Longispora fulva: one gene and its partner. The protein of the gene in region 2 interacts with the protein of the main gene of each other region in a pairwise test. Links are inferred from orthologs where the notes say so. Each region holds a gene or a part of one and is shown on either strand. Other genes may lie near its edges. The genes, in order: dnaE and IW245_RS27610.

Region 1 (4,419 bases), 1.8 Mb from region 2 along the record:
TTTCGGGCCAGATCGGGGACGGCGGGGTCGGATACTGCTCCGCGGTGCTCACCCGGCCCATACTAGGTGCGCGCGCCAGACCCCGTCCCCCGCGCTCCGGCGCGGGGGACGGGCCCATCGGCATCCGGGCCGGCGCGGGACGGCGGCGGACCGCGATCCGGCGTGCCCCGCGCCGCGGCGCCCAGGCCCTTCGGCACCCGTGCCGAAGCGGGACAGCGGCATACCGCGGTCCGGCGTGCCCGGGTGGTGGTGGCCGGGCCGACCCGCTCGCCGAGCCGCACCGAGCACCTCCGGCACAGCTGAGCCGAACCGGCGACCGAGCACCCCCGGCACATCTGAGCAGGACCGGGCGACCGACCTCCGACACACCTGCCGAGCGGCCGTGACCCGAACGGCCCCGACTAGTCCACGCCCCCCGCGCCGAACAGCGTCTTGATCTCCGAACGGAACGCCACATCGTTGCGGACCTTCAGATCCGGCCCCAGCGCGAGCAGCGTCTCCCCGCCCCGGCTGCGCAGCCGCAGGTGCACCGAGCAGTCGCCACGGTGCCCGAGCAGGATCCGCTTGAGCTCCAGCACGGTCGGTTCCACGATCTTGTCCCAGGTCGAGTTCAGCACCACCGGCGGGTTCGCGGCCAGGTCGGCCTCGGAGACCTCCAGGATCAGCATGTCCGAGCCGACGACGCTGATCGCCTGGTCGCGCTTGTTCACGTGCCCCTTGACCGTGACGACGATGTCCTCGGCGAGGTGGTGCGACAGCAGCTCGTACGTCTTCGGGAAGAACAGCACCTCGACCGAGGCGTCCAGGTCCTCGAGCATCACGATCGCCCAGCTCGCGCCCTGCTTGGTGATCCGACGCTGCACCCCGGAGATCATGCCGGCGATCGTGACGGGCATCCGGTCGTTGACGTCCTCGTCGATCACCTCGACGATGCTCTGCTCGGAGTTGGCCTTCAGGATCCGCTCGGCCCCGGCGAGGGGGTGGTCGGAGACGTAGAGCCCCAGCATGTCCCGCTCGAAGGCCAGCAGCTCCTTGCGCGGCCACTCGGTCGGGGTGAACTGCAGGTCCAGCCCCACCAGGCTGTCGTCGGAGTTCTCCTCCAGCCCGCCGAACAGGTCGAACTGCCCGACGGCCTCCTGGCGTTTGAGCCCCACGACCGCGTCGATCGCGGTCTCGTGCAGCTCGACCAGGCACTTGCGGGTGTGCCCGAGGGAGTCGAACGCACCGGCCTTGACCAGCGACTCGACGGTCCGCTTGTTGCAGACCACCAGCTCGGACTTCGACAGGAAGTCGGGGAAGGAGGTGTAGTTGCCCTTGGCCGCACGGGTGGCGACGACCGAGGCCACCACGTTCGTGCCGACGTTACGGACCGCGCCCAGCCCGAAGCGGATGTCCCGCCCGATCGGGGTGAACGCGCCGGCGGACTCGTTCACGTCCGGGGGGAGGACCTTGATGCCCATCTTGCGGCACTCCCCCAGGTACATCGCCATTTTGTCCTTGTCGTCGCCGACGGACGTGAGCAGCGCCGCCATGTACTCGGCGGGGTAGTTCGCCTTCAGGTACGCCGTCCAGTACGAGATCATCCCGTAGGCGGCGGTGTGCGCCTTGTTGAACGCGTAGTCGGCGAACGGGACCAGGATGTCCCACAGCGCCTGGGTGGCCTCGTCGGAGTATCCGCTGCGCCGCATGCCGTCGCGGAACGGGATGAACTCCTTGTCGAGGACCTCCTTCTTCTTCTTGCCCATGGCCCGGCGCAGGTTGTCGGCCTGGCCGAGGGTGTAGCCGGCGAGCTTCACCGCCGCGCGCTGGACCTGCTCCTGGTAGACGATCAGGCCGTAGGTGACGCCGAGGATGTCCTCCAGGTCCGCCTCGAGCTCCGGGTGGATCGGGACGATCTCCTGCTGCTTGTTCTTGCGCAGCGCGTAGTTGATGTGCGAGTTCGCGCCCATCGGACCGGGCCGGTACAACGCGAGGACGGCCGAGATGTCCTCGAAGTGGTCGGGGCGCATCAGCTTCAGGAGCTGGCGCATCGCGCCGCCGTCGAGCTGGAACACGCCCAGGGTGTCGCCCCGGCAGAGCAGCTCGTACGTGGGGGCGTCGTCCAGCGGCAGCGACAGCAGGTCGATCTTCCGGCCGGTCGTGTGCTCCACGTTCTTCACGGCGTCGGCCATGATCGTGAGGTTGCGCAGGCCGAGGAAGTCCATCTTCAGCAGGCCGAGCGTCTCGCACGTCGGGTAGTCGAACTGGGTGATGATCGTGCCGTCGGCGTCCCGACGCATCAGCGGCACGTGGTCGATCAGCGGCTCGGCGGACATGATGACGCCGGCCGCGTGCACGCCGGTCTGCCGGACCAGGCCCTCCAGCCCCCGGGCGACCTCCATCACCTTGGCCACGTCGGGCTCGGTGTCGACCAGCTCGCGGACCGCGCCGGCCTCGGCGTAGCGCGGGTGCTTCGGGTCGAAGATGCCCGACAGCGGGATGTCCTTGCCCATCACGGCCGGGGGCATCGCCTTGGTGATCTTGTCGCCCAGCGCGTACGGGAACCCGAGCACCCGGCCCGAGTCCTTGATCGCGGCCTTGGCCTTGATCGTGCCGAACGTGGCGATCATGGCCACCCGGTCCGCGCCGTAGCGCTCCGTGACATACCGGATCGTCTCGTTGCGGCCATGCTCGTCGAAGTCGACGTCGAAGTCGGGCATCGAGACGCGCTCGGGGTTGAGGAACCGCTCGAAGATCAGGCCGAACGCGAGCGGGTCGAGGTCGGTGATGCCCAGCGCGTACGCCACGATGCTGCCGGCCCCGGAACCACGCCCCGGCCCCACGGAGTGCCCGTTGCGCTTGGCCCACATGATGAAGTCGGCGACCACCAGGAAGTACGACGGGAAGCCCATCTGGAGGATGACGCCGATCTCGTACTCCGCCTGGGCGCGGTGCTCCTCGTCGTAGCCGGCCGGCCAGCGCCGCTCCATGCCGGCCCAGACCTCCTTGCGGAACCAGGTCTCCTCGGTCTCGCCGTCGGGCACCGGGAAGATCGGCATCAGGTTCTTGTACTTGAACATCCCCTCCGTCTCGACCTTGGAGGCGACCAGCAGGGTGTTCCTGCAGCCCTCGGCCCAGATGTCGGAGGTGTCGATCGCGCGCATCTCGTCGGCGGACTTGATGTAGTAGCCGTCGCCGTCGAACTTGAACCGGTTCGGGTCGGACAGCAGCGAGCCGGACTGCACGCACAGCAGCGCGTTGTGCGCGTCGGCCTCCTCCGGCCGGGTGTAGTGCGAGTCGTTCGTCACCACCGGCGGGATGTTCAACCGGCGGGAGATGTCGATCAGCCCGTCGCGGACCCGGCGCTCGATGGACAGCCCGTGGTCCATGATCTCCAGGAAGAAGTTCTCCTTGCCGAAGATGTCCTGGTACTTCGCGGCGGCCTTCAGCGCCTCCTCGTCGTGCCCGAGGCGCAGCCGGGTCTGGATCTCGCCGGAGGGGCAGCCGGTGGTGGCCATGATCCCGGCCGAATACTCGGCGATCAGCTCGGTGTCCATCCGGGGCTTGTAGTAGTAGCCCTCCATCGAGCCGCGCGAGTTGAGCCGGAAGAGGTTGTGCAGCCCCTCGGCGTTGCGGGCCCACATCGTCATGTGGGTGTAGCCGCCGTTGCCGGAGACGTCGTCGCCCTTCTGGTCGGGCGTGCCCCAGTTGATGCGCTTCTTGTCGAACCGCGACGCCGGCGCCAGGTAGGCTTCGACGCCGATCACCGGGGTCACCCCGGCGGCGGTGGCCTGCTTGTAGAAGTCGTACGCCCCGTGCATGTTGCCGTGGTCGGTGATCGCGACAGCCGGCATCTCCTGCCGGTTGACCTCGGCGAACAACTGCTTCATCCGGGCGGCGCCGTCCAGCATCGAGTACTCGGTGTGCACGTGCAGATGCACAAAAGAGTCACTCATCGGCGGCAGCCTCCTCTGGAGTTGGGAACGCCCCCGAGCCTAACCGCACCCCCCGACAAGACCCCAAACCGACGCGGGGTCAGAACCCGTCGCTCACCGCCGTCGCCGCCTGTAACCACGCCATCCGGGTCTCCGGCTTCAGGCTCGCGTAGTCGATGGACGAGCCCGACTCCAACGCCGGGTCATACGGCACCACCGCCACCGTCCTGGTCCGGCTCTGGAAGTGTTTGACCAGGTCAGCGAGCATCGGAGACGGGGTCGGTGTCGGGCACGACAGCAGGGTCACGGCGTTGGCGACGATGTCGCCCATGCCCATCTCCTCCAGCAGGTCCAACATCCAGTCCGCCGTGAACGCCGCGTCCTCGCGGGGGACGGACGTCACCACGAGCTGGTCGGCGGCCTTGATCACCGTCTGCCAGTTGGCGCTCTCCACGTTGTTGCCGGTGTCGACGCAGATCACGTCATGGGTACGCCGCAGCAGCTC
Region 2 (3,210 bases):
TCTCCACGCCCCGGTCCCGCAGGCCCGACGTGACGGACCAGTTCCACAGTCCCAAAGTCGCGGCGAACAGGCCGATCAGCGCGACGACCACGGACGCCGAGTGCGGGGACCTGGCGCTACCTGACAACCGTGACATGCGTGCCGAGCAGCTTGTCAGCGAACGTCTGGCGCTGGGCGTCCCAGATCGGGAAGAACCAGCCGGCGAGCAGCGAGACGGTGTCCAGGACGTGCGCGACGTCGCGGAGCAGCGCCCGCCACAGGCCGATCGGCTCGCCCGAGTCGACGGACAGCAACCGGATCCGCAGCAGCCGCCGGCCGACGGTCTGGCCGGTGCGCCCGCTGAGATACCACCGGTTCGCCGCGGTCAGGACCAGCGCCACGATGCCCCCGGCGAGCTGCAGGTGCAGCTCGGCGGCCGCGAAGACCACCAGACCCACGATCCCCACATCGATCAGGTACGCGGCGGCGCGGAGCACCCAGTGCGCGTACCTGGGCCTCTTGTGGGCGGGGATCCGACTGCCCCGGGCTTTCTTCGCCATGGAACCGAAGTCTGGACCTGACCTCGATAGGCGTCAATAGGCCGCTAGGAGATCTTCTGCGCGCCCAGCATCTCGGAGAGCAGCTTCATGGCCTGCTCCTCGGAATTGAGGGGGGCGTCCTTGTCGACCACCTCGTCACCGGGCTCGTCCCCGGGCTCGAAGCCCTCGTACTCGGGGACGGCCTGGGCCGGGGCGACCGGGACCTGCACCATCGGGGCCGGCGGCGGCTCCTCCTCGTCGAAGGACGGCGGGAGGTCCGGCCAGGGTTCCTCGTCGTCCACCGCCGGAGGCGCGGCCTGGGTCGGGGCTGGGCGAGAGGATGTCGGAGGTGGTCCGGCCTGGGGGCGGGCCGCCGGGGCTGACGGGGCCGGGCGGGGCTGCGGAGCCGGGGCCGGGCCCGGGGTCGGGGTGGCCGGGCGGGGCGGCGGGGTGCCACCGCCGCCGATGTCGCAGCGGATCTTCAGGGCCGTGCCGAGCACCTGGAGGAGGGCCTCCTCCACGATCCCCGAGGCCTTGGTCACCTCGTCGGCCTGGAACTTGTTCTGGCAGACGAGCACGACGGTGATGCCGTCCAGGTCGCGGACCGTGACCTGGCGGACCAGGGCCGAGGCCCGGAGGCTGCGGTTGCGGACCTGGCCGAGGACCTCGTCCCAGGCCCGCTGGACGGCGACGACGTCGAGCGCGCCGGACGGGACTGGCGGGGTCGCCGGCGGGGTGGGGGTCGCGTGCGGGGTCGGCTGCGGCACGGCGGAAGCCGGTGCGCCCGGGGACCCGGCCGGCGGGAGGGCCTGGCCAGCCGGGAACGCCGGCGGGGCGGACTGGCTCGGGGAGCCGGCGGGCTGGGTCGCCTGGCCTGGCTGCGGGGTCTGGCTGGCCTGGCCCGGCGCTGGCCGCTGGGACCCCGCCGCCGGGGACTCCGCGGCCGGGCGGGACGTGTCAGCCCTGGTCGGGGCGCTCTGGGCTGCCGGAGGGACCGGGGTCGGCCCGGCGGCGGGAACGGCCGCGGCTGCCGGGGCAGGAACCCCCGTAACCATATTGTGGGTTTTGGATTCGAGCCTTTCGAGGCGCTGCAGGAGAGCGGCCGTGGTCTGTTCCGCGCCGGGCAGGAGCATCCGGGCGCAGATCAGCTCCAGGGTGAGCCGGGGGGCCGTCGTGCCGCGCATGGTGGCCAGGCCGTCGTGGACCAGCTCGGCGAGGCGGGAGAGTTCGGCGGTGCCGAGGCGCAGGGCCTGGGCGGTCATCCGCTCCACCTCGTCGGCCGGCACGTCCAGCAGGCCCTTGCCGATCGCGTCGGGCACCTGCTGGAGCACGATCAGGTCCCGGAAGCGTTCGAGCAGGTCGGTGGCGAAGCGGCGCGGGTCGTGGCCGGCCTCGACCACCCGGTCGATCGTGGCGAACAGGGCCGCGCCGTCGGCGTCGGCGAGCGCGTCGACCGTCTCGTCGATCAGGGCCGCGTCGGTGACGCCGAGCAGGGCGACGGCGCGCTGGTAGGTCACGCCCTCCTCGCCGGCGCCGGCGATCAGCTGGTCGAGGATCGACAGCGTGTCCCGGGCCGAACCGGTGCCGGCCTTCACGACCAGCGGGAACACCGCCGGCTCGATGGCCACGCCCTCGGCGGCGGCCAGCTGCTCGCAGTACGGCCGCAGGATGCTCGGCGGGATCAGCCGGAACGGATAGTGGTGGGTCCGGGACTTGATCGTGCCGAGGACCTTCTCCGGCTCCGTCGTCGCGAACACGAACCGGACGTAGTCCGGCGGCTCCTCGACCAGCTTGAGCAGGGCGTTGAACCCGGCGGAGGACACCATGTGGGCCTCGTCGATCACGTACACCTTGAAGCGGGAGGAGACCGGCGCGAAGAACGCCTTCTCCCGCAGCTCGCGGGCGTCGTCCACGCCGCCGTGACTCGCGGCGTCGATCTCGATCACGTCGATGGAACCCGCCCCGTCGGGGGCCAGGTCGCGACACGACCGGCACTCGCCGCAGGGGTTGGGCGTGGGGCCCTGCTCGCAGTTCAGCGAACGGGCCAGGATCCGGGCACTCGACGTCTTCCCGCAGCCCCGGGGGCCTGAGAACAGGTAGGCGTGGTTCAGCCGGCCGTTCCTCAGCGCCTGGATCAGGGGCTGGGTGACATGGTCCTGCCCGATGATCTCGTCGAACGTCCTCGGCCGGTACTTGCGGTACAGGGCTGTCACGGGTCTACTTTCTCACGCCGAGCGGCACGCCGTTCACGTGCACGGGTAGCCTGCTGGACATGCGCCGGCTCCTCACCCCCCGGTGGCTGCTGCTCCACCTGCTCGCGGCGGCCATCGTCGCCGCGATGCTCGGGCTCGCGTGGTGGCAGATCGGCCGGGCGCGGGACGGCAACGCGCTCAGTATCGGTTACTCCCTGGAATGGCCGGTATTCGCGGGTTTCACCATTTTTGTCTGGATCAGGGCTGTTCGGCGGGAGCTCCGGGGGTCGGTGGACGCGTTGCGGCCTGAGGTCGGCCCGCTGCCGTCCGGATCCGGCGCGCGGGCGTCCGGCGCGGGGGCGACCGGCGCGCGCCCGGCCGGCGACCAGGCCGGTGCCGACCAGAGCGCGGCTCCCGTCGAGCGGGCCTCCGGCGCGGACGTCGCCCGGCGACTCGCCGAGCAGCGGGCCGCCGCCCGGGCCTCGGCCCACGACGACGAC

Evidence for each region.
Region 1: the proteins of IW245_RS27610 (region 2) and dnaE interact in binary tests that used the Escherichia coli proteins (3 or more experiments, as listed by UniProt). The link is inferred for Longispora fulva from one-to-one orthologs.

Annotation. Positions count from the first base shown.
Region 1 is NZ_JADOUF010000001.1:7,894,415-7,898,833, reverse strand. What follows is about bases 202-4,312. They hold dnaE (DNA polymerase III subunit alpha), read right to left. Parts: upstream 3,936-4,312; coding sequence 402-3,935; downstream 202-401. Also shown: IW245_RS36665 (DUF2567 domain-containing protein), read right to left, coding at 1-52. UniProt on the Escherichia coli protein: DNA polymerase III is a complex, multichain enzyme responsible for most of the replicative synthesis in bacteria. This DNA polymerase also exhibits 3' to 5' exonuclease activity. The alpha chain is the DNA polymerase catalytic subunit.
Region 2 is NZ_JADOUF010000001.1:6,095,879-6,099,088, forward strand. What follows is about bases 158-3,059. They hold IW245_RS27610 (DNA polymerase III subunit gamma and tau), read right to left. Parts: upstream 2,732-3,059; coding sequence 584-2,731; downstream 158-583. Other genes in these bases: IW245_RS27605 (RDD family protein), read right to left, coding at 158-539; IW245_RS27615 (hypothetical protein), read left to right, coding at 2,791-3,059. Also shown: IW245_RS27600 (DUF3592 domain-containing protein), read right to left, coding at 1-136; more of IW245_RS27605, read right to left, coding at 117-157; more of IW245_RS27615, read left to right, coding at 3,060-3,210. UniProt on the Escherichia coli protein: Part of the beta sliding clamp loading complex, which hydrolyzes ATP to load the beta clamp onto primed DNA to form the DNA replication pre-initiation complex.